Regions from separate parts of the Cloacibacterium sp. DMC96 genome, predicted to be linked through region 2. Evidence: riboswitches for the same ligand, from Rfam matches in the RefSeq annotation. Region 2 holds a riboswitch; each other region holds the start of a gene.
The links. Region 2 has a riboswitch for S-adenosylmethionine ahead of ACT53I_RS00285 (homocysteine S-methyltransferase family protein). Riboswitches for the same ligand answer to the same signal wherever they lie in the genome.
Positions count from the first base shown of each region.

Region 1: it holds a riboswitch for S-adenosylmethionine, as region 2 does, so the genes downstream of both, ACT53I_RS09480 (O-acetylhomoserine aminocarboxypropyltransferase/cysteine synthase family protein) here and ACT53I_RS00285 (homocysteine S-methyltransferase family protein) in region 2, are expected to answer to the same signal.
Region 3: it holds a riboswitch for S-adenosylmethionine, as region 2 does, so the genes downstream of both, ACT53I_RS04665 (Na+/H+ antiporter NhaC family protein) here and ACT53I_RS00285 (homocysteine S-methyltransferase family protein) in region 2, are expected to answer to the same signal.

Region 1 covers NZ_JBQUZQ010000002.1:148,541-156,858, reverse strand. The annotation lists gene ACT53I_RS09505 (citrate synthase) at 1-828, shown strand, start outside; gene ACT53I_RS09500 (hypothetical protein) at 1,022-1,729, opposite strand; gene ACT53I_RS09495 (hypothetical protein) at 1,733-1,915, opposite strand; gene ACT53I_RS09490 (dimethylarginine dimethylaminohydrolase family protein) at 2,138-3,052, shown strand; gene ACT53I_RS09485 (glycoside hydrolase family 3 C-terminal domain-containing protein) at 3,136-5,397, opposite strand; SAM riboswitch class I at 5,642-5,751, shown strand; gene ACT53I_RS09480 (O-acetylhomoserine aminocarboxypropyltransferase/cysteine synthase family protein) at 5,889-7,184, shown strand; gene ACT53I_RS09475 (OsmC family protein) at 7,204-7,638, shown strand; gene ACT53I_RS09470 (homoserine O-acetyltransferase family protein) at 7,641-8,318, shown strand, end outside.
Region 2 covers NZ_JBQUZQ010000001.1:58,963-67,280, reverse strand. The annotation lists gene ACT53I_RS00295 (DUF2851 family protein) at 1-1,185, shown strand, start outside; gene ACT53I_RS00290 (MGH1-like glycoside hydrolase domain-containing protein) at 1,231-3,843, opposite strand; SAM riboswitch class I at 3,992-4,102, shown strand; gene ACT53I_RS00285 (homocysteine S-methyltransferase family protein) at 4,165-5,175, shown strand; gene metH (methionine synthase) at 5,247-7,901, shown strand; gene ACT53I_RS00275 (EF-Tu C-terminal domain-related protein) at 7,905-8,228, shown strand.
Region 3 covers NZ_JBQUZQ010000001.1:1,053,487-1,061,804, forward strand. The annotation lists gene ACT53I_RS04655 (helicase-related protein) at 1-632, opposite strand, end outside; gene uraH (hydroxyisourate hydrolase) at 1,172-1,582, shown strand; gene ACT53I_RS04665 (Na+/H+ antiporter NhaC family protein) at 2,249-3,568, opposite strand; SAM-I-IV-variant riboswitch at 3,605-3,702, opposite strand; gene ACT53I_RS04670 (Dps family protein) at 5,307-5,780, shown strand; gene ACT53I_RS04675 (phosphatidate cytidylyltransferase) at 5,797-5,961, shown strand; gene ACT53I_RS04680 (NAD(P)/FAD-dependent oxidoreductase) at 5,994-7,196, shown strand; gene ACT53I_RS04685 (lipocalin family protein) at 7,312-7,842, opposite strand; gene pruA (L-glutamate gamma-semialdehyde dehydrogenase) at 8,058-8,318, shown strand, end outside.

The DNA.
Region 1 (8,318 bases), on a different contig from region 2:
TCTAAAGAAGAAATGGACCATGCTGCAGAATTATTATTGGCTAAATTCGCTCATCTTTGTGCTTGGACTTACAGAAAAACAAATGGTTTCCCGCTTAACCACGGAGATAACAGTCTAAATTATGTAGAGAATTTCTACAAAATGACTTTCAGAAAACCATACGAAGAGTTCGAAATTGATCCAGTAGTGGTAGCTGCGCTAGACAAACTATTAATTCTACACGCAGACCACGAACAAAACTGTTCTACTTCTACAGTAAGAATGGTAGGTTCTGCTCACACAGGTTTATTTGCATCTATTTCTGCGGGAGTTTCTGCATTGTGGGGACCACTTCATGGTGGTGCAAACCAAGCAGTAATCGAAATGCTAGAAATGATTGAAAAAGACGGTGGAGATGTTGCTAAATATGTACAAAAAGCAAAAGATAAAGAAGACAGCTTCAGATTAATGGGATTCGGGCATAGAGTTTATAAAAACTTTGACCCAAGAGCTAAAATCATCAAAAAAGCTGCAGACGATATCTTAAACAAACTAGGAGTTCACGACAAAGCTCTGGACATTGCAATGCAATTAGAAAGAGTAGCGCTAGAAGATGATTACTTCGTAGAAAGAAAACTATATCCAAACGTAGATTTCTACTCTGGTATTATCTACAGAGCATTAGGAATTCCTACAGAAATGTTTACAGTAATGTTCGCATTAGGACGTTTACCAGGATGGATTTCTCAGTGGAAAGAAATGCGTCTTCACGGTGACCCAATTGGTAGACCAAGACAAGTGTATCAAGGTGCTCCAAAACGTGACTACGTTCCTATGGAAAACAGATAATTTTAATAAAATTATAAAAAGGAAACCTCTCAAATTTTGGGAGGTTTTTTGTTTTTATTGAGAAGAAAGATGATTGAATTAAGCTGTAAAAGATCTGCTTTGAAAATGATATTCGCTCTTTTGTAATTTGGCGAGGTTCAAAAAGCATTGATTTTATTTTTCTTGTGTAATAAAACGTGTATCTACTAAATTTCTAGTCTTCTTGTAATTTCGTATTTTTTAAATCATTGAACTTCTTATACATTTCAGAATCAAAATATGACAAAGCAACTATTTCAGAATTGTTGATGACTAGATCTACGTTTAAATCGGCGATATTTAGTGTTTCGCCGTTTCTTACATATTCGGCATAAACAGTTAAATAGTGAGTTGTATATTCAACTTCTTTTTCGTCATTTCTATAACCACTCATGACAGGTATAACCCTTATGTAATTTGAAATTGATGGTATTGGTAATTCTTTTACCCAAGCAACATATACTTTATCATTTTTTAAAGTTATTTGCAACATTCTTGTATGCTCAAAAGAACTTTTTAAAAGAAGTTCAAACTCGTTTCCAACTGATTTAATCGCCTTTTTAATAAACTTTTCTTTATCTAATAAAAAATTTACGCCTTCAGTGAAAATGACAGTTAATAATAAAGTAGCTAGCGAAGTTCCAATATATTGAGTTTTTATTGGAAATTTAGAATATATTAAATTAAAAATATCTTTTGGTATAATAAATTCAACAAAAAGTCGAATACAATAAGTAATTACAGAAATACAAACAGCTAATAGTATACTTTCAAATATTAATCTTTGTCTATCTAAACGTTGTTGTTTGTATTTGAAAGGATAGAATCGAGTTAATAAGTAGTAACCCGCCACTAATGGAAGTATTAATAAATTCCAAGGCATAAATTAAACTTTTTCAGTTGTTGCTTTCCTTAATTTACGCTTTTCAATATCCTTTATTAAATCAGAATCTAAAAGAATTCTAATGGTGTGTTTAATATCTTTTTGTTTAAAAAAGTCAGATGTTTTTATATATAGTCTACCTTCTTTAGTAGCTTTAATAAATTTATTTTTTCTTTCTGTACTCATAACAAGAAATTTTAGTTCTTCAAATATACTATAAATTTTATTCCAAAGCACTTTTTTTAGTTTTTACGCTTGATTATCTTATAATTGTCACTAACATCCAAATATACGCATTACCTATAATTTTTAAAAGAATTTGCTTAATATCAAATCACTACCGATTTCTAATAAAAATTTCCTCACTTCAAAACCTTTATTTATATTTGCTTTAAGCAGAAATTATTTATGAAGCTCAATATAAAAAACGAAACAGGCAGATTAAAATCGGTAGTTCTAGGTCAGCCAAAGTCTATTGGCCCAGTTCCTACTTTAGAAGAAAGTTATGATGCTAAGTCATATTACTCCATAGAAAATGGCATTTATCCTAAAGAAGAAGACATCATCGCAGAAATGACTGCCTTCGAAAAAGTGCTCAAAAAATATGATGTAGAAGTTTTCAGACCGAATATTATCAAAGATTACAATCAGGTTTTCGCAAGAGATGTAGCCTTCGTCATCGAAGATAAAATGATTATCTCAAACGTAATCAAAGATAGAGCAGATGAACAGGAAGCTTATCGTAAAATTTTTGAAAAAGTAGAATGGCGCAAAATCATCAATTTACCAGAAACCGCTCATATAGAAGGCGGAGATGTAATTGTTTGGGATGATTTTCTCTTTGTGGGAACTTGTTTCTCCGAAGATTACAGAAATTATAAAACGGCTAGAACCAATGAATATGCTATTGAAATCCTGAAAGAATATTTCCCTAAAAAACGTATCATAGACCTTGACCTTAAGAAAAATGACAAGGTTCCGTATCAAGGTGTTTTGCACTTAGACTGCACGTTTAATCCCATTGGAAAAGACAAATGTATTATCTATAAAGACGGTTTTGTAGATGAAAGTGATTACCAACTCATCATCGATATTTTCGGGGAAGAAAACTGCTTTCACATTACACCAGAAGAAATGTTCGAGATGAATCCAAATATTTTCTCTATTTCGCCAGAAGTGGTGGTTTCAGACGAAACTTTTACCAGAATGAATGACTTTCTGAGAAATGAGTGGGGTTTTACGGTAGAAGAAATTCCGTATCGTGAAATTTCTAAAATGGGAGGTTTGCTCAGATGTTCTACCATGCCTTTGGTTAGAGAATAATTAGATTATTTTGATCAAAATAAAAAAAGGACAACTTCATAAAGAGGTTGTCCTTTCGATTTAAAGAAATAAGAAATAAAAAATTATTGTAATGAAAACTTGATTTTCGTTTTAATAGCGTCTGAAGAATTCCCAATCAGCGCTTCGAAATCACCAGGTTCTGCTACCCAATCGTGTTTTACAGGGTCAAAGAAACTTAAAGCTGATTTGTCAATCGTAATGGTTACTTCTTTTTGTTCACCCGGATTTAAATAAATTTTTTCAAAACCTTTCAGTTCTTTTAATGGTCTTGGCAAAGAAGATTTTACGTCTCTTATGTATAATTGAACTACTTCTGCACCTGCTTTTTTGCCTGTATTTTTTACTGGAATTGTAAAAGTAATAGTCTCATCTTCGGTAATAACGGCTTTGTCTGCTTTAGCTTGACCAATTTCGAAAGTGGTGTAACTTAAACCATGTCCGAAACTGAAAAGTGGTTCGATATTTTTGGTGTCATGCCAACGATAACCTACGAAAATACCTTCGTTGTATTTTATGTTGATAGGGTTTTGTTGGTCTTTTCCTTTTCCTTGCGCCAATTCTTCTTTGTTACCAGGATATTCTCCTAATTGATGCGCTGAATTGTCTTCTAATTTCACAGGGAAAGTGAAAGGCAATTTACCAGAAGGATTAGCGTCACCCGCTAAAACTGAAGCGAGAGCATGACCACTTTCTGAACCTAAATACCACGCTTGAACAATACTAGGAACTTCTTTTACCCAAGGCATTTCTACAGCATTTCCTGAAACTAAAACTACGGTGAAATTTTTGTTCGCTTTCGCCAAAGCTGAAATTAATTCATCTTGATGATAAGGTAAGCCCATATCTTTTCTGTCATTTCCTTCACTATCTTGGAAATCACTTTTATTAAGTCCACCCACGAAAATTACAAAATCAGAATTTTTAGCGAGTTCTACTGCTTCTTTTGTTAATTCTGCTTGAGAACGATTATCAGTAAGGTCTTTTCCTGTTTTTACTCCATTGTATTCTCCGCCTACATCTCCTACATAACCTCTTGCGAAAGCAACTTCTGCATTTTTTCCAAATCTTGCTTTAATTCCGTCTAAAGGTAAAGTTTCATATTTTACTTTTAATGAAGAAGAACCACCGCCTACAGTCATCATTTTGATGGCGTTTTCACCAATTACAGCAATCTTTTTAGTTTTGGCAACGTTAATTGGCAATACATTTTTTTGATTTTTCAGCAATACAATTCCTTCTTCACCAATTTCTTTGGCAATCGCTCTGTGTTCTTCAGAAGCAATGTTTCCAAAAGGTTTGTTTTTATTCATTGTGGTTAAGAAAGCCAATCTTAGGATTCTTCTTACTTTATCATCCAATTCTTTAGTTCCTACTTCACCAGATTTGATGAGTTTTAAATAAGGATGTGCTAAATAGTAATTGTCATAAGCATTGCTAGTTCCTTCAGAAAGTCCATTTGTCCAGCTTCCGAATTCCATGTCAAGACCATTCATAATGGCTTGTTTAGTATCATTTACAGCACCCCAATCAGAAATCACTACTCCTTTAAAACCCCATTCTTTTTTCAGAATATCGTTTAATAAATATTGATTTTGACTTGCGTACTGATTTTTGTACATATCATAAGCTCCCATGATAGACCAAGTGTCTCCTTCTTGTACAGCTGCTTTGAAGGCAGGTAAATAAATTTCGTACAGCGTTCTGTCATCTATAATTACATTGCTGGTATGTCTAAATTGTTCTTGATTATTAAGTGCATAATGTTTTACACAAGCTGCTACACCATTAGATTGAACACCTTTAATGTAAGGGACCACCATTTTAGAAGATAAAAACGGATCTTCTCCCATATATTCGAAGTTTCTACCGTTTAATGGAGTTCTGTAAATATTTACACCAGGCCCTAGTAAAATATCTTTTTTTCTGAAGCGAGCTTCTTCTCCAAGAGCTTTTCCGTAATTCCAAGACATTTTTTTGTTCCAAGTTGCAGAGAGTGCAGTAAGCGCAGGATAAGCAATGATGGAGTCATTGGTCCAACCAGCTTGATCCCATTCATCCCATTTTACTTCAGGACGAATTCCGTGTGGCCCATCAGTTGTCCAAAATTCTGGAATTCCTAATCTTGGAACACCGGGTGAACTGAATTTTGACTGAGCATGAAGCATGGCTACTTTTTCTTCTAACGTCATTTTAGAAAGAGCGTCTTCTACTCTGAGTTCTATAGGTTGAGAATCATCTAAATAAATTTGTGTCTTTTTTTCTTGTGCTTTTGCTTGAAAACTCATTAACGAGACTAAGCAAACAAGTGCAATTTTCTTGAACATAAGAATTAATTTTTGGTTCAGTAAAACTACAACTTTTTATTATTATCTCAAAATGAGATAATAAATTTTTCAAAAAACTTATCTTGAGATTAAAGATTTAAAAATAAAAATCAATAAATTACCTGTTAATCAGTTGGTTATGATTTGTTTAAAATTGAAAAAATATTTTTTTCTTCTAAAAATTTGGTTTTCTGTAAAACTTGTTTTTATATTTGCACCACGAAAAACGTTCTTTTATACACGCAACTTATTAAGAAAGGTGGAGGGAATTGACCCTGCGAAACCTTGGCAACCTGCTAACAGAAATGAGAGTAAGGTGCCAAATTCAACCCCGAAATTCGGGAAAGATAAGTCTGAAATCAGTTTAAAATAGTCATACACTATATCAAAAACTCTTTCGACTTGTCGGAAGAGTTTTTTTATGCTCTTTCGTCAAGAATTTTCTGCAAATAAGTTGCTCTAATATTTAACAATTTAAAAATTATTAAAAAATGAGCAATTTAAAATTTGAAACGCTTCAACTTCACGCTGGTCAAGAAATCGACCCAACTACCAATTCTAGAGCAGTACCGCTCTACCAAACTTCGTCTTATACTTTTAACAGTGCAGAACATGCTGCCAATCTTTTTGGGTTAAAAGAATTTGGGAATATCTACACCAGACTCATGAATCCTACCACAGATGTGTTCGAAAAACGTGTGGCTGCACTTCACGGTGGAGTAGCTGCTTTGGCTACCGCTTCTGGTCACGCTGCGCAATTTTTGGCAATTACCAATATTTTACAAGCAGGAGACAATTTCGTGAGTTCACCTTATTTGTACGGAGGAAGTTATAATCAGTTCAAAGTTTCTTTCAAAAAATTAGGCATCGAAGCACAATTTGCTAAAGACGATGCTCCAGAAAGTTTTGAAGAATTGATCAATGAAAACACCAAAGCGATTTATTTAGAAACCATAGGAAACCCTACGTTGAATGTGGCAGATTTTGATGCAATCTCAGCTGTAGCTAAAAAGCATAATATTCCACTGATTGTAGACAATACTTTTGGAGCAGGTGGTTATTTGTTTAGACCGATTGAACATGGCGCAAATGTAGTGGTAGAATCTGCAACCAAATGGATTGGCGGTCACGGAACTTCTATTGGCGGAATCATTATAGATGGAGGAAATTTTGATTGGGGAAATGGTAAGTTTCCACAGTTTTCTGAACCTTCAGATAGTTATCATGGTTTGGTTTTCTCGGATGTTTTTGGAGTTAATGGACCTTTTGGAAATATTGCTTTTGCTATTAAAGCTAGAGTAGAAGGTCTTAGAGATTTCGGGCCTACAATTTCTCCATTCAATTCATTTTTATTGCTTCAAGGTTTAGAAACATTATCGCTGAGAGTGGACAGAACAGTAGAAAATGCTCAGAAATTAGCGGAATTTCTAGAAAATCATCCGAAAGTAGAAAAAGTATTGTATCCAGGTTTGCCAAGTTTCCCAGACTATGAAAATGCCAAAAAATACTTGAAAAAAGGTTTCGGAGGGGTACTTAATTTTGAAATCAAAGGAGGAAAAGAAGCAGCAATTAAATTCATCGATAATTTACAACTGGTTTCACATTTAGCAAACGTAGGAGATTCTAAAACGCTTATCATCAATCCAGCTTCTACCACACACGAACAACTTTCAGACGAAGAAAGATTAAAAGCAGGAATTACTCCGGGACAAATTAGATTAAGTGTAGGAATAGAACATATAGATGATATAATCGCAGATTTAGAGCAATCATTTCAACAATTATAAAAAGTAAAAAAGAAGAAAAATGTCAGAATTAAATTTTAAAATAAGCGCAGAAAGTAAATCTGCAACCAAAGTGATTGCAAAAGCAAGACAGTTTGAAATCATCATAGACGAACCTCAAGATTTAGGAGGAAAAGATGAAGCGCCAAATCCTGTAGAAACATTATTGGCAAGTTATGCAGGTTGTTTTAATGTAGTGCTTCATCTTTTAGCAAAAGAGAGAAATATAGAAATCAACCATTTGAAAATTGATATTAACGGTAACATCAATCCTCAAAAATTATTGGGAATTTCTAAAGAAGAAAGAGCTGGATTTAAAAATATAGATTTAGATATCACCATAGATTCTTCCGCTGAAAAATCTGTCATAGAAAATATTATAAAAGATGCTAAAGAAAGATGCCCAATTAATGACAACCTTTCTAATTCTACTCCCGTAAATTTTCAATTGAATTAAAAATGTATAAATTCTCCTTAGGTAATTTTATTTCAGAATCTAATCAGTTATTAGAAAACGTAGAAATTGCTTATCACATTTTTGGTGAACTAGCCCCAGAAAAAAAAGTGATTTGGGTTTGTCATGCCTTAACTGCAAATTCAGATGCGCAAGATTGGTGGCCTAATTTCATTGGCGAAAATTTAACCTTAGATACCGAAAAATATACCATAGTTTGTGCCAATATTTTAGGTTCTTGTTACGGAACGAGTTTCCAAAAACAAGAAAAACTTCCATTAATCACCATTCGTGATATGGTAAAACTTCACCAAGAATTAGCCAAATTTTTACAAATTTCTGAAATAGAATTGCTTCTAGGAGGTTCTCTCGGCGGAATGCAATGTTTAGAATGGGCGATTACAGAGCCAGATTTTATTAAAAAATTATTTGTAATTGCTACCAATGCAAAGCATTCTGCGTGGGGAATTGCTTTTAACGAAGCACAAAGAATGGCGCTGGAATTAGGCGAGAACGGAATAGATGCAGCTAGAGCTATTGCCATGCTTTCGTACAGAAACTATGCTACTTTTGAGGCGACTCAAACTGATGAAGAAGAAAAATTAGAAAATCATAGAGCAGCTTCTTATCAAAGACATCAAGGTGAAAAACTCAGAAAAAGATTTTCTAAAGAAAGTTATTTC
Region 2 (8,318 bases):
AACCCAATCGAAATTCTAGATTTTGGAACCTTGAACACCAATTCTGGACCAGATTTTTCTTTGGCAAAAATTAAAACGAAAAACATCGTTTTATCAGGAAACATAGAAATTCATGTGAAATCTTCAGACTGGTATTTTCACAATCATGACCTTCAAAAAGACTATCAATCAGTTATTCTGCACGTCGTTTATTTTAATGACACGGACATTGCAGAACTCAAAGAAGCTGGAATTCCTACTTTAGAACTGAAAGAGTACATTAATGAGGAGATTCTTGCAAAATATCAAACTTTAGAAAATCAATATCAGTTTATTCCGTGTGAAAAAATTTTTGATGCTCAAAAAATTCCATTTCTTTTTTCAGAAGAAACTTTACTCAAAAAATTAGATGAAAAATCTATAGAAATTGAACATCTTTTGTCTCAATCTAAAAATAATTACGAAGCCGTTTTATTTCAAAAACTAGCCTACAGTTTTGGACTAAAAGTAAATGCAGAAATTTATCAAAACATTGCAGAAAACATTGATTTTAAAGTCATTCAAAAAATTTCACAAAATCAATTTCAGCTAGAAAGTTTACTTTTCGGAAAAGGAAATCTATTAGAAAAAGAAACCGAAACAAATCAAAAATGGGAGAGAGAATTTGATTTTCTGAAAACTAAATTTAAAATTTCAGAACAAACTTTTCCAGTAAAATTTATGCGGTTAATGCCTCCTTCTTTTCCTACGATTCGGCTTTCTCAGTTGGCGATGCTGTATCATCTTCAACCCAATTTATTTTCTAAAATTTTAAAGGCTAAAAATATTCAGGAATTAAAATCACTTTTCGAAAAAGTAAAAACTTCAGAATTTTGGCAAAATCACTACACGTTCGAAAAAACTTCCGAAGAAAAAATAGAGAAAAAATTGTCTGACGATTTTATAGAAATTCTTCTCATCAATGCAGTTTTGCCTATTATTTACACGTATTTTAAAAATATAAATCCCGAAAAAACTGACCAAGTTTTAGAATTTTACAAAAATTTAAGCCCTGAAAAAAATTCCATCATCTCTTCATGGAAAATACTGAACGTAAAATTTAGTTCAGCATTAGAAACCCAAGCGTTTTTGTATCATCATAAACATTTATGTTCATACAAAAACTGCTTGAATTGTAGTATTGGCTTGAAAATTTTAAAAGATTGATTCTTTATTTTTCACTTCAATCTTAAAGGAAGAAATCAAAAAAATCTAATTTTTCAATTTAGGGTGTATTAATTTGGCAACGGTAGAAGTCCAGCCAGTTTGGTGAGAAGCGCCTACTCCACGACCATTATCACCATGAAAATATTCATAGAACATCACGTAATTTTTGAAATGTTCGTCATGGTTTAATTTATCTACATTCCCATTAAAAGCACGATTTCCGTCTTTGTCTGGTAAGAAAATATTGCACAATCTTTGACTCAAATGATCTGCTACATAATTTAGATTTTGGAAATTTCCGCTTCCAGTAGGAAGCTCTACTTTCAAACTTTCGTCGTAATAAAAATAAAATCGCTGAAGACTTTCTACGATTAAAAAATTAATCGGGAACCAAATCGGCCCTCTCCAATTGCTGTTTCCGCCAAACATTCGGCTATCACTTTCGGCAGGCGTATAATGCACAACGTGATTGATGCCATTAATTTCTAACTGAAACGGATTTTTTTCATACACTTTTGACATTGAACGAATTCCAAATTCACTTAAAAATTCTTTTTCGTCTAACATTCTATTCAGAATTTTGGTCAATCTCGTTTTTCTCAAAATACTCATGAGATGTTTCCTGCCTTTTCCTTCTACATCCCAATGCGAAACCAATTTGGCTAGTTCGGGTTTATTTTTTAGAATCCAGTCCATTCTTTCGGTAAAATTAGGCAGTTTTTGAAGCATTTCGTGTTCTATCACTTCTACTGCAAACATTGGAATGAGACCTACAATACTTCTTAATTTTAAAGAAATTCCCGTTCCGTCGTTAAGTTGTAAAACGTCATAGAAAAATCCGTCTTCTTCGTTCCAAAGTCCATTTTTTCCTTCTCCAAGATTTTCCATGGCTTCTGCAATGTAGAGATAATGCTCGAAAAATTTAATCGCCATATCTTCATAAACTGGATTATACAATGCCAATTCCATAGAAATTCTCATCATATTCAGAGCAAACATCGCCATCCAAGAAGTTCCATCAGCCTGTTCTAGGTATTCCCCGTTTTTGAACTGCATATTTCGGTCAAAAGCACCAATATTATCCAATCCAAGAAATCCTCCACCGAAAACATTTTTGCCGTTTTTATCTTTTCGGTTTACCCACCACGTAAAATTGAGCAATAATTTCTGAAAAACACTTTCTAAAAAATGAATATCTGGTTTTCCATTGATTTTTTCATCGATTTTAAAAACTCTAAAAGTGCTCCATGCATGAACTGGCGGATTAACATCTGAAAAATCCCATTCATACGCAGGAAGTTGACCATTAGGATGCATGTACCATTCTTTGGTCAATAATTGCAATTGATTTTTGGCAAAATTTGGGTCTAAAATACTAAAACTCACACAGTGAAAGGCTAAATCCCATGTTGCAAACCACGTATATTCCCATTTATCTGGCATAGAAATAATGTCTTTGCAATTCATGTGTTTCCATTCTACATTTCTTACATGATGCTCAAAATTCCTTTCCACAGGGAAATTTGGGTCTCCATTTAACCATTTTTCAACTTTATAATGATAAAATTGTTTATTCCAAAGCAATCCTGCAAAAGCTTGTCGCTGAACATTTTTTTCATCTTCACAGTTAAAATCTTTTTGAATTTCGTCATAAAATTCATCCGATTCTTTTTTTCTTACTTCAAAAACCTCATCAAAATCAAAAAAAGCGTTCTCCATTTTATGAGGAGACATTCTGAAATCAAAAGTTTTGGTTTCGCCACCTTCTAATTCCGTATCGATCACAAAAGCAGCTTTAGTCCCAAATTTTTTAGGATTTACCGTGTTTTTTTGATGAACGATATGATGGTTAATTCCATCTTTAAAGTATTTATTTTCAGATTTTTCTCCGAATATTTTTTCGGTATTGGTTTCATTTTCACAGAAAAGAATCTTCACGGATTTATCACGAGAATAAAGTTTTTTCATGCCCAAACTCTCATGTTCTATTTCTATTTGACCACGATGGCGCGTTGTAAAATTAGGTTTATAAGAATTATAACCCCAACTCCAATTATTTCTGTACCAAAGTGTGGGGAGAATCACCAAAGGTGCTTTTTCTGTATTTCGGTTGGTGACAGTAACTCTGATTAAAATGTCATCATGGTGAATTTTGGCATATTCTATAAAAATATCGAAATATTCATTTTGGTCAAAAATTCCCGTATCTATAATTTCATATTCTGGTTCCTTATTGCTTCGTTCTGCATTTGTCTTGATTAAATCTTCGTAAGGAAAGGCATTTTGCGGATATTTGTACACCATTTTCATATAAGAATGAGTAGGCGTATTGTCTAAATAATAGAAAATTTCTTTAATGTCTTCACCATGATTTCCTTGATGGTTGCTCAATCCAAAGAAACGTTCTTTAACCATTTTATCTTTCTTGTTCCAAAAAGAAAAAGCGAAGCACAAACGTTGCTTGTCATCAGAAATTCCCGCGATTCCTTCTTCTGCCCATCTGTAAGTTCTGCTTTCTGCATCATCATGACCAGTTGCTCCCCATGTATTTCCATCAAAGGAATAATCTTCTCTTACGTTTCCCCACTGTCTATTGCTTACATAAGGTCCCCAAGTTCTATAATTTATATCTTGTAATCGTTGTTTTTCAGCATTCATAATCATTATTTTTAAAATAATATGATGCGAAGGTAGAAAAAAATAAAAACTATGAAATTTCATTTAGATTAATTTTTTCAATGACTATTTCTTATTGTGAAAAAAATGATATAGCTTTGCAGAAGATTTGTTCTTTCATATAATCGAAATGTTATCAAGAAAGGTGGAGAGATTAGACTCTGTGAAACCTTGGCAACCTCTCGCGTTTCTGAAACGAGAAAAGGTGCTACATTCTACTCATTTTTGGGATAGATAACACATAAAAACAGTTGATTCCCTCAACTTTTCTTATAGCATTTCATTTTTTTTAATCACATTGAAATGCAAAATAGCGACATACTTTATCAAAATTTACAGCAAAGAATCCTTGTTCTAGACGGAGCTATGGGAACGATGCTTCAGCGATATCAGTTTACAGAAGAAGACTATCGTGGCGAAAGATTTAAAAATTGGCAATCTCCATTGAAGGGAAATAATGATTTACTTTCTCTTACTCAGCCTCATGCTATTGAAGCGGTACACAGAAAATATTTAGAATCTGGTGCAGACATCATCGAAACCAATACCTTTTCTGCAACTACCATTGCAATGGCAGATTACCACATGGAAGATTTGGTGTACGAACTGAATTATGAATCTGCAAAAATTGCAAGAAAAGTTTGTGATGAATTCACGGCTTTAACTCCAGATAAACCAAGATTTGTTGCTGGTTCTATTGGCCCTACTAATAAAACTGCATCTCTTTCTCCGGATGTAAATGACCCTGGTTACAGAGCCATTACTTTTGAAGAGTTAAGAATTGCTTACAAACAACAAGCAGAAGCACTTTTAGATGGCGGTTCTGATATTCTTTTGGTGGAAACTATTTTTGATACTTTGAATGCAAAAGCTGCACTTTTTGCCATAGACCAAATTCAAGAAGAAAGAATAATTCAGATTCCAATTATGGTTTCAGGCACTATTACAGACGCGTCTGGAAGAACGCTTAGCGGACAAACTGCAGAAGCATTTTTGGTTTCAATATCTCATCTTAATTTATTGAGTGTAGGATTCAACTGTGCTTTAGGAGCGAAACAACTGACGCCTTATTTAGAAACCATTTCTAATAATTCTGAATTTTACATTTCTGCTTATCCAAATGCTGGTTTACCGAATGCTTTCGGGCAATATGATGAATCACCAGAATTTATGGCAGAACAAATCCGTGAATATGCAGAAAAAGGATTGGTAAATATCGTGGGTGGGTGTTGCGGAACAACTCCTGACCATATTGCTGCAATCGCTAAAATTGTTAAAAATTATCAACCAAGAAAAGTTGATGTGATAATTTGATGATGAGTTAATGTGATGCTTTTCACAAGCATTATCTTATTTTCAAATTAACTAATTATCTCATTTATAATATGAAATATTTAAAACTTTCGGGTCTAGAACCTTTAATTATAACTCCAGAATCCAATTTTATCAATATTGGAGAAAGAACCAATGTAGCAGGTTCTAAGAAATTTCTCCGATTGATTAAAGAAGAAAAATTTTCTGAAGCTCTAGATATTGCTCGTCATCAAGTGGAAGGTGGCGCACAGATTTTAGACATTTGTTTTGATGATGGGCTTTTAGACGGAAAATATTGCATGGTTAAATTCTTAAATTTAATCGCCTCAGAACCTGATATTTCCAGAATCCCAATGATGATAGATTCTTCAAAATGGGAAATTTTAGAAGCTGGTTTGCAAGTGGTTCAAGGGAAATGCGTAGTGAATTCCATCAGTTTAAAAGGTGGTGAAGAAGAATTTATTCGTCAAGCTAAAGCCATCAAAAGATATGGTGCTGCAGTAGTTGTAATGGCTTTTGATGAAAATGGACAAGCTGATAATTACGACCGCAGAATAGAAATTTGTAAAAGAAGTTATAAACTGTTGACGGACACAGTCCGTTTTCCTGCGGAAGATATTATTTTCGACTTAAATATTTTCCCAGTTGCAACTGGAATGGAAGAACATCGCAGAAACGCATTGGATTTCATTGAAGCAACAAAATGGGTTCGTGAAAACTTACCTTACGTTTCGGTTTCTGGTGGTGTTTCTAACGTTTCGTTTTCGTTTAGGGGAAATGATACGGTAAGAGAAGCGATGCACTCGGTTTTCCTCTATCACGCCATCAAAGCGGGAATGAATATGGGAATTGTAAACCCTGCAATGTTAGAAATTTACGACGAAATTCCTAAAGATTTGTTGGAGCTGGTAGAAGATGTAATGCTAGACAGAAGAGATGATGCTACGGAAAGATTATTGGATTATTCCGAAAAACATAAATCTGTAAAAAAAGAAAAAGTAGAAGATTTAGCATGGCGAAATCAGCCTTTGCAAGACAGAATTACCCATTCTTTGGTAAAAGGAATCGACCGTTTTATTGAAGAAGATGTAGAAGAAGCCCGAAAAATTTCGGCAAAACCTTTGGATGTTATCGAAGGTAATCTAATGACAGGAATGTCTGTAGTGGGAGATTTATTCGGAAGCGGAAAAATGTTTCTTCCTCAAGTGGTAAAATCTGCGAGAGTGATGAAAAAAGCGGTGGCTTATCTTCAACCGTTTATTGAAGCGGAGAAAGATTCTGCACAAAAAGCCAATGGTAAAGTATTGATGGCGACTGTAAAAGGCGATGTTCACGACATTGGTAAAAATATTGTGAGTGTGGTTTTGGGCTGTAACAATTACGAAATTGTAGATTTAGGAGTGATGGTTCCTGCCGAAAAAATTATTCAAACAGCCATTGAAGAAAAAGTAGATGTGATTGGTTTAAGCGGTTTGATTACGCCAAGTTTAGACGAAATGGTACATATTGCCAATGAACTGGAGCGTCAAAATCTCAATTTCCCATTGATGATTGGTGGTGCAACAACTTCTAAAGCGCATACTGCCGTAAAAATTGACCCAAAATATAAAAATGCTGTGGTTCATGTAAATGACGCTTCCAGAGCAGTTGGTGTGGTAAGTTCATTATTGAGCAATAGAAATGCAGAATTTGTTTTGGAATTGAAAACCGATTATGCAGATTTCCGTGAGAAATTTTTAAACAGACAGGTTGACAAAGAATATATTTCGATAGAAGAAGCGAGAAATCAAAAATTCAAAATCAATTGGGAAAAAGAAGAAATCTTTAAACCGAAAAATTTAGGTGTTCAAATTATTGAAAATCAAGATTTAGAAGAATTGATTGATTTTATTGACTGGAGTCCGTTTTTCAGAAGTTGGGATTTGTTTGGAAAGTATCCTCAGATTTTAGAAGATGAAATTGTAGGAGAACACGCAAAAGAACTTTTTGCAGATGCTCAAAAAATGCTCAAAAAAATTATAGACGAAAAACTTTTGACTGCAAAAGCAATTTTCGGGATTTTTCCTGCTAATTCTAATGAGAAAGATGATATTGAATTGAAAAAAGAAGAGGAAACTTTTATCTTTAGAACGCTTCGTCAACAACATAAAAAATCTGATGGCAAAGAATATTTGGCTTTGAGTGACTTTATCGCTCCAAAAACATCAGGAAAACAAGACTACATAGGTGCTTTTGCGGTGACTACTGGTTTTGGAACCGATGAATTGGCTCAAAAATATGAAGCGGAGCATGATGATTACAATGCGATTATGGTAAAAGCGTTGGCAGACCGATTGGCAGAAGCTTTTGCAGAATTTTTACATAAAAAAGTAAGAACTGAAATTTGGGGTTATTCTAGTGATGAACATCTAGAAAATGAAGATTTAATTTCCGAAAAATATGTAGGAATTCGTCCTGCTCCTGGTTATCCTGCTTGTCCAGACCATTTGGAAAAAACCACGATTTGGGAAGTATTGAAAGTGAAGGAAAACATTGGATTAGAATTGACAGAAAGTTTGGCAATGTTCCCTACAGCTTCTGTTTCTGGATATTATTTTGCATACCCAAAAGCGAAGTATTTCGGAGTAGGAAAAATTACAGAAGACCAGCTGAAAGATTACGCCGAAAGAAAAAATATAGATTTAGAATTCGCGAGAAAATGGCTGAGTCCGAATTTAGCTAATTAATTTATGAGAAACAACATTGACTTTATAGCATTTTTAAAATATAACTCTTTCGATGAAGGAGGAAGATCAACTCCTGCTAAATCAGGATATAGACCTCAACTTTGTTTTGATTTTGAAAAAAATTCAACTTCTGGAAGACAAATTTTTATAAATAAAGAATGGGTTTCTCCTGGAGAAACTGTAGAGGCAGAAATAACAATGCTTTCTCCTCAACTTTTTGAAAATAAATTATATGAAGGTTTGGAGTTTAAATTTTGTGAAGGCAGAGTTGTGGTTGGTTATGGAACAATTTTAAAAATTGTAAACGAAAATTTAATTAGAAAATAAATTTCGCGTGAGCGATTGCAGTGGAAATCCCGCAACAAGCATTGGAAAAAGCGATGGAGTGAGGAATTGCAACGAAAAGCGCGGTCTCAT
Region 3 (8,318 bases), 990 kb from region 2:
AAAAATTCTATTAAGAACTTTACATACAATTCAAATGGTGTAGGATTTATTTCTAAATAAGTTTTTTTAATGAGTTCGGGTGCATCAACTGGCAGAATAGGCGAACTCTCGTTCCATAATTTTTCAAATTCCCTATCTGCAAAATTGACATTGTCAAAATCACGTAATTCTACATTCATTTCATAATTATATTCTACCGCTTCTAATCCTAAACCTTGGGCTGTAAGATTAGAAGAGCCCATTATAACTAACCCATTAGGATTATGTTCATTAAAGTTGGGAGAAAGAAAAATATAAAATTTAGAATGAAGTTTTTTAGAATTATGCGCTCTTATTTCAATTTTCTTGCTAGAAATATCTTTAATTAATTGAATAATTCCTTCCTCAATTTCTTTACCATATTTTGAATTGGCAATGTCTTCTTGAATAGATTCTATAAAAGTATCTCTTGCATGTTTAGCATTTATATTTAAAAGTAAACCTTGTTTCTGAGCTAATGCAATAAAGGGGTCTACATTTATACCAGCGATAATTTTTATTTTTATATCTTCAGGAAAATGTTTTCGAATGGCAAAATAACCTGATGCCCTAAAATATCCAATTACAGATTTAAAGTATTCGATATTTTGCATGTGATTAAATACACCAACAAACTTATTGTACAATGTATTTGTATCTTGATTTGTAAAAAAATTAGTACTCATTTATTTACTTGGATTCTCAAATTTTTTAAAGTCAAAAACAATAAAATTTACAACAGTTATTAAGTATGTCATAATCTAAATTTCATCTAATAAAACAATAAACTAAGTCATAAAATAAAAGTTCAATTAATGAATTTATTTAATTTGCTAGAAGTAAAATTTTAATTTATTCTATAAATATAATGTTGCTAGGTTTAATTATTAGCTTTTTTAAACATATAAAAAGTTTAAGTTCCAAATATAACAAAAACCTCTCTTTATACCAATAAGGAAAACGTAATTCTCAACTTAAATCCAATGAAAAATTTAGAAATAAAACCACATCACAAAACCTACAAATTTTCCCATTAGAATAATACAATAAATTCCTTGGCAGCATTAATCAAAATGAAGTCAATTCGGCATAAATAGGCATCATCTTTGTAAGCATAAGACAAAAAATATTCAACAATAAAAATTTAAAAAAAATGAAAAAGAACGGGTTAGTTTTCCTCATGATGTTTTTAATGGTCCCTATGATGTATGCTCAAGAAAGCAGCTATCAACTCTCAAGTCACATTTTAGACATCTCCACGGGTAAACCTGCACCGAATGTAAAAATTGCTTTGCAAAAAAGAGATGCACAAAACAATTGGGTATTGGTAGAAGAAAAAATCACCGACCAAAACGGCAGGGTAAAAGATTTCTTAAAACAAGAGGGCAAAAACAATACGGGTATTTACAAGCTCACGTTTTACACCGCTCCGTATTTTAAAAGCCTAGGTCAAAAATCCTTTTATCCCTTTTTAGAAGTGGTTTTTGAGTTGGCAGACCAAGAACATTACCACGTTCCCATCACCCTATCGCCTTACGGCTACTCCACGTACAGAGGAAATTAAAAATAAAAAAGAATTTTCTAAAATGGTGGCTTCGACAAGCTCAGCCACCAATTATTCCATTACACGATGCCTGAGCCTGTTGAAGGCACGTTCTTATTCCTCCCTGTGATTTCGACTCCGCTCAATCACCGTATTATTTATTACTACACTCGGTGCCTGAGCCTGTCGAAGGCACATTATTTCTATTGCATTAAAATCCGTGCACTCTATAGAACATCTACGATGTTCCTTTGAGAACTCAAAAACACCATCATTTCAACAAATCTTCGTGAACCTTGTGATATTAAAACAAACATAAAATCCACACACAGTGGCTTCGACAAGCTCAGCCACCAATTATTCTATTACACGGTGCCTGAGCCTATCGAAGGCAGCATCAAAAAAAACCTCATAACTTCATCACCTCATCACCAAGAAAAATTATACCCACAGTGGCTTCGACAAGCTCAGCCACCAATTCTTTTATTACACGGTGCCTGAGCCTGTAGAAGGCACATTATTTCTATTGAATTAAAATCCGTGTACTTAATGAATATCTACGATGTTCCTTTGAGAACTCAAAAACGCCATCATTTCAACTAAATCTCCGTGGACTTTGTGTTATTAAAGCAAACACAAATATTCCACACACAGTGGCTTCGACAAGCTCAGCCACCAATTCTTTTATTACACGGTGCCTGAGCCTGTCGAAGGCAACACATTCCTAGACCTTCCCCAAAACATAGAACCCACCACCATTAAGAACAGAAGTCCTAAATAATAAGAATGCGAGAGCATATCCACATAATTGATTTTATTTTTACTGTATCCAATAATCAATAACACTTGAGCGCCATAAGGAAGCAACCCTTGAACGATACACGCAAAAATATCAATGACAGAAGCCATTTTTCGGGCAGGGACTTCAAAACGCTCAGAAATAGGTTTCAACACTTTCCCAGAGATTAAAATCGATACAGTATTATTGGCAATACAGAGATTTACCAAACCTGTAATCAATCCTGCTCCCAATTGTGCAGATTTGGCTGAGCTAATCTTAGCTTCTATTTTGTTCAATAAATATTGAATTCCCCCTGCTTTTTCTACTAAGGCAGCTAAACCTCCTGTAAGCAAAGACAATAGGAAAATTTCGTTCATAGACGTGAAGCCTTCATAACTGGCTTTGGCAAAACTCAACCACGTAAGGTTTCCTTGCCATAAACCTATGGCTCCCGCTAGAAATATCCCAATAACCAACACCAGAAATACATCTAACCCTAAAAATGCCAATACCAAAACCACCAAATAGGGAAAAATAAGTTCCCAAGAAATGGGAGTTGGCGTATACGCAATGGGCGCGACAGGATTGCTAAATCCTATAATCAATAAGATCACCACCGTTAATACTACAGCAGGGGCAGCCAAATAAAAATTGGTTCTGAACTTATCTTTCATGCTGCTGCCCAACGTTTGAGCTGCTGCAATGGTAGTATCAGAAATCACCGAAAGATTGTCGCCGAACATGGCACCCCCCAAAAGACTTGCTCCAATCAGGTTAAGGTCTGCTCCACTTTTTTGAGCCAACTGTATCGCGATAGGCCCTAATGCGACAATTGCACCAACCGAGGTTCCAGAAGACAGAGAAAGAAATGATGCCAATAGGAAAATCCCTAAAGCATAATAATCAGCAGAAATATAAGTTAAACCGATATTCACCACCGCATCTACACTGCCTGAAACTTGTGCTACGGTAGAAAAAGCGCCTGCCAATAGATAAATAATACACATGGTGAGTACACTGGATTCCCCACAACCGTGTAAGAAAGTTTTGATTTTTTCTTGATGAGGCAACCTCGACATGGCAAAGGCGGCAATAATACCGATACTCACGGCAATAGGCGATGGCAAGGCATAAAAGTCTTGCAAAACAATTCCGGCACCTAAAAATGTACCTACGAAAATTAAAAAAGGAAGTAAACTAAGAAAATTTGCTTTTGTATGGTTCATAAAATTTAAAAATTTAACACAGGAACTTTACAAAAGATAGACAACATTTTTTCCAAAAAAGTTTGGCTTATCGCTTTAGCACCTTGCTTGTTGTTGCAGGTTGCTACCTCCCGTAGAGGTTCCTGATAATAGGCGGCAAAAGTAATCATTATCGCCCAACGAACCAAATACAATCTATCAATCGCCTTCATAGACCATCAATACAGCCTTTTAACTCCCTGATTTCTAAAAATTAAAGAATAAAAATTTCCTTTCCAATTCCTTTTTCAATACCCCAACATTTACTTTTCCTCTCCTCTTTCTCTAAAAATATCTCAAAAATTAGGAAATAGAATTCATCTACTTTCTGCCATCGACTATATTTAGGCACAACATTTTTTATTGCTCGTTGCCTGAGGCACATTATTTCTATTGCATTAAAATCCGTGCACTCTATAGAACATCTCTGATGTTCCTTTGGGAACTCAAAAACACCATCATTTAACAAAATCTCCCTGGACTTTGTGTTATTAAAGCAAACACAAATATTCCACACATAGTGGCTTCGACAAGCTCATCCACCGTGTTATTTATTACTACTCACGCTGCCTGAGCGTCGTCGAGGCACATTCTCACTTCTAATCTCGGTGCCTGAGCCTGTCGAAGGCACATTATTTCTATTGCATTAAAATCCGTGTGCTTTCTAAAACATCTCCGATGTTCCTTTGAGAACTCAAAAACACCATCATTTAACAAAATCTCCGTGGACTTTGTGTTATTAATGCAAACACAAATATTCCACACATAGTGGCTTCGACAAGCTCAGCTACCAAATCTTTTATTACACGCTGCCTGAGCGTCGTCGAGGCACATTCTCACTTCTAATCTCGGTGTCTGAGCCTGTCGAAGGCACATTATTTCTATTGCATTAAAATACGTGTAATCTATAGAACATCTACGATGTTCCTTTGAGAACTCAAAAACGCAATCATTTCAACAAATCTCCGTGAACTTTGTGATATTAAAATAAACACAAAAATTATACCCAAAGTGGCTTTGACAAGTTCAGCCACCAATTCTTTTATTACACGCTGCCTGAGCGTCGTCGAGGCACATTCTCAATTCTCATCTCGGTGCCTGAGCCTGTCGAAGGCACATTATTTCTATTGCATTAAAATCCGTGTGCTTTCTATAACATCTATGCTGTTCCTTTGGGAACTCAAAAACGGTATCATTTCACAAAATCTCCGTAAACTTTGTGATATTAAAATAAACACAAAAATTATACCCAAAGTGGCTTTGACAAGTTCAGCCACCAATTCTTTTATTACACGCTGCCTGAGCGTCGTCGAGGCACATTCTCAATTCTCATCTCGGTGCCTGAGCCTGTCGAAGGCACATTATTTCTATTGCATTAAAATCCGTGTGCTTTCTATAACATCTATGCTGTTCCTTTGGGAACTCAAAAACGGTATCATTTCACAAAATCTCCGTAAACTTTGTGATATAAAAGACAATCACTTTACTTCGTAACCTCATCACTTCATCACTACATCACCTATTCCCCGCTTCCCCCAAGATAAAGCATAGATGAAGCATAGATAGTGTATGAAATATGTCGTTGAGAGATATTTGATGTCGGGGAACAATAAGCTACAGTTGACCTCTAAATCTTATAACAAATGGTCATGATATTATAACTCTTTCAACTTCATCGTATTCTACTTTTGTATCAACATCAATACAAAATTTAATCATTATGAAAGTAGACATTGGCATCAGTGCCGCAAACCTCAAGAAAGTATGTGATAACCTTAACGCTGTCTTAGCAGATGGCAATGTGTTATACCTCAAATTAAGAAAGTTTCATTGGAATCTGAAAGGACCAGACTTCATGCAATTTCACCACCTCTTCGAAGAACAATATGAGGCATTAGAAAAAGCCATCGATGAAATAGCCGAACGAATCTCTACACTTGGAGGAATCGCAGTAGGTACTACCATAGAGTTTGGGAAACTTTCTCAGCTAAAAGAAGCACCCGGAAAATGCCCATCTCCTCTGGAAATGGCAAAAGAACTTTTGCAAGACCATGAGAGTGTTGTAAAATCTCTCAGAACTTCCATAGATGACTGTGAAGAAAAATATGAAGACAAAGGAACTGCAGATTTTTTAACCGGGTTGATGCAAGACCATGAAAAAATGGCTTGGCAACTCAGACAATATTTCGTTTAATTTAAAATTTGACCCTATGAAAAAGTATACCTTATCCATCGTAACTTTATTTTTATTGACCTTATTGACGAGTTGTGAAGCGGTAGAAACCGTTTTCAAAGCAGGAATGTATTGGGGATTTTTCTTAATTGCCTTAGTATTAGTCGTGATATTTTGGCTATTCTCACGAGGAAAGAAATAAACTCATTGCAAACACTTTAAAACACAAATGATATGAGACTAAGAACCTTTGAATCTTTTTGGTTGCTCAAAAACGGCTTACTCTACACCTATCCCAGTTTACAAAAAAACATCAAAACTGAGATTTTGGTGATTGGAGGTGGCATTACTGGAGCTCTGATTTCTGATGCGTTAATGGATGCGGGGTTTGAAGTAACTCTCATCGACAGGCGAGATATTGGGCAAGGAAGCACAAGTGCTACTACCAGCATGTTACAGTATGAAATAGATGAACCATTAAAAGACTTGGCAAAGAAAATTGGCGAAGAAGCTGCTGCACTTTGTTACCAAGAAGGAATTATCGCTATTCAAGATTTAAAAAAATTGGTGAAAACCAAAAAGTTAAATTGTGGCTTCCAAATGATGAAGTCACTCTACATTGCACATAACAAAACCGCTGCAAAAGAACTTTACCAAGAATTTGAAATTAGAAAAAAATATCAATTGGGTGTAAAATGGTTAGAGCCAGAAACAATCCAAAAAACTTATGGTATTGTTTCTCAGGGTGGTATTCTAAGTGATACTGCCGCTAGTGTAGATGCGTATCAAATGGCGCATGAACTTATCGCTTTTAACGTAAAAAGAGGTATGAAAGTATTTGACCAGACCGAAATTAAAAGCATTCAAGATCAAGGCACAACTCCGAAAGTTATTACGCAAGAAAATCATACCATTCGTGCTCAAAAAATAGTGTTCTGCACAGGTTTTGAATCTTTAAATTTACTCAAAGAAAAAGTTGCCGATTTAATTTATACTTACGCAACCGTGAGTGAACCGACACAAACCTATAATAAAAATCTAGAAAAGATTTTGATTTGGGACACACAAGATCCTTATCTCTATATGAGAACTACGGATGATGGTAGATTTTTAGTTGGCGGCGAAGATTCTGTGTATAAAGATACCATACTTCAACAAAACATTAAAGAAGAAAAAAGCAAAACGCTTATTAAAAAACTAAAGAAAACCCTACCAGATTTACACTTCATCGAAGATATTTCTTGGGGTGGAATTTTCGGAACCACCAAAGATGGATTGCCTTATATTGGGGAATCTCCAGAATACAAAAACTGTTTGTTTTGCTTAGGTTTTGGTGGAAATGGTATTACTTTTTCTACACAAGGAAGAAAAATTATTGTAGACCTTTTACAGAAAAAAGAAAATGCTTTAGTCCCATATTATCGATTTGGGAGATAGGTAAAGGTAAGTATGAAGGATGAAGGATGAAGGATGAAGGTAAAGGTTGAGGTAAAGGTAAAAGTCAAAAAAAACTCGAGTGATATACTCGAGTTTTTTGTTATTGAAATGAATTTTAATCTTTGTTGTGATTTACCCAGATGAGTTTTGAAACATCAAAACCATCTTTTTTTGCTTTTTCAATGAATCTCTTTTTGGTGGCTTCGTCTATGGTTTTATTTCTAGAAAGAATCCACATATATTTTTTAGAATTCCCATAGATAAGTGCATTCTGATAATTTTCGTCAATAGCTACCACATTATACCCAGCATAAAATGGCCCAAAGAAAGAAACTTTGAGTCTCGCTTCAGATTCAGAGCCTATGAATTTGGCTTTTCCTTCTGCAGAATCCCATTCTTTTTTTACATAGTTGTAGCCTTGGTTCAGTACTTTGATGCTTCCATCTGGATTGATGGAATATTGCGCTGTGGTATTGTCTAAGTTTCTTTCAAAACGGAAATCAAACCTTGCGATTTCATACCATTTGCCTAGATATTTGTCTTTGTTAAAGTTTTGTACCGCCGTTACTCCATCTGGAATTCCTACACATGAAGTAAAAATGGTGGCTACTACTGCCATGATGGCAAATCCTTTTATTATTTTCATTGTCTTTATTTTTCTACAAATTTCGGTAAAATCAGACAAGCAAAATTATAGAATTGCAAGAAATGTTTTTATTTTTTTTGTCTATCAAACGTATTTTCTATAGTTCCGTGAAATGTAACAGAAGTGTTTTGGTTGGAGAGGGTTTATATTGTATTTTTGTAAAAAAGTGAAATCTTTTCATTTTTATAAATTGTTAAATATTTAAATCTAATTATATGTCATTCGCAATTTCGCAAGTTCCTACTCCTAAAAACGAACCTGTAAGAAGCTATGCTCCGGGTTCTGCAGAGATTAAATCACTGATTGCTACTTACCAAAAAATGTGGTCAGAAGAAGTAGAAATCCCTATGGTTATTGACGGAAAAGAAGTGAAAACTGGTGAAAAAGTATCACTACACTCTCCTCAAGATCATCAACACACTTTAGGATATTACCACAAAGGAAATAAACAACATGTAGATGATGCCATCAATTCT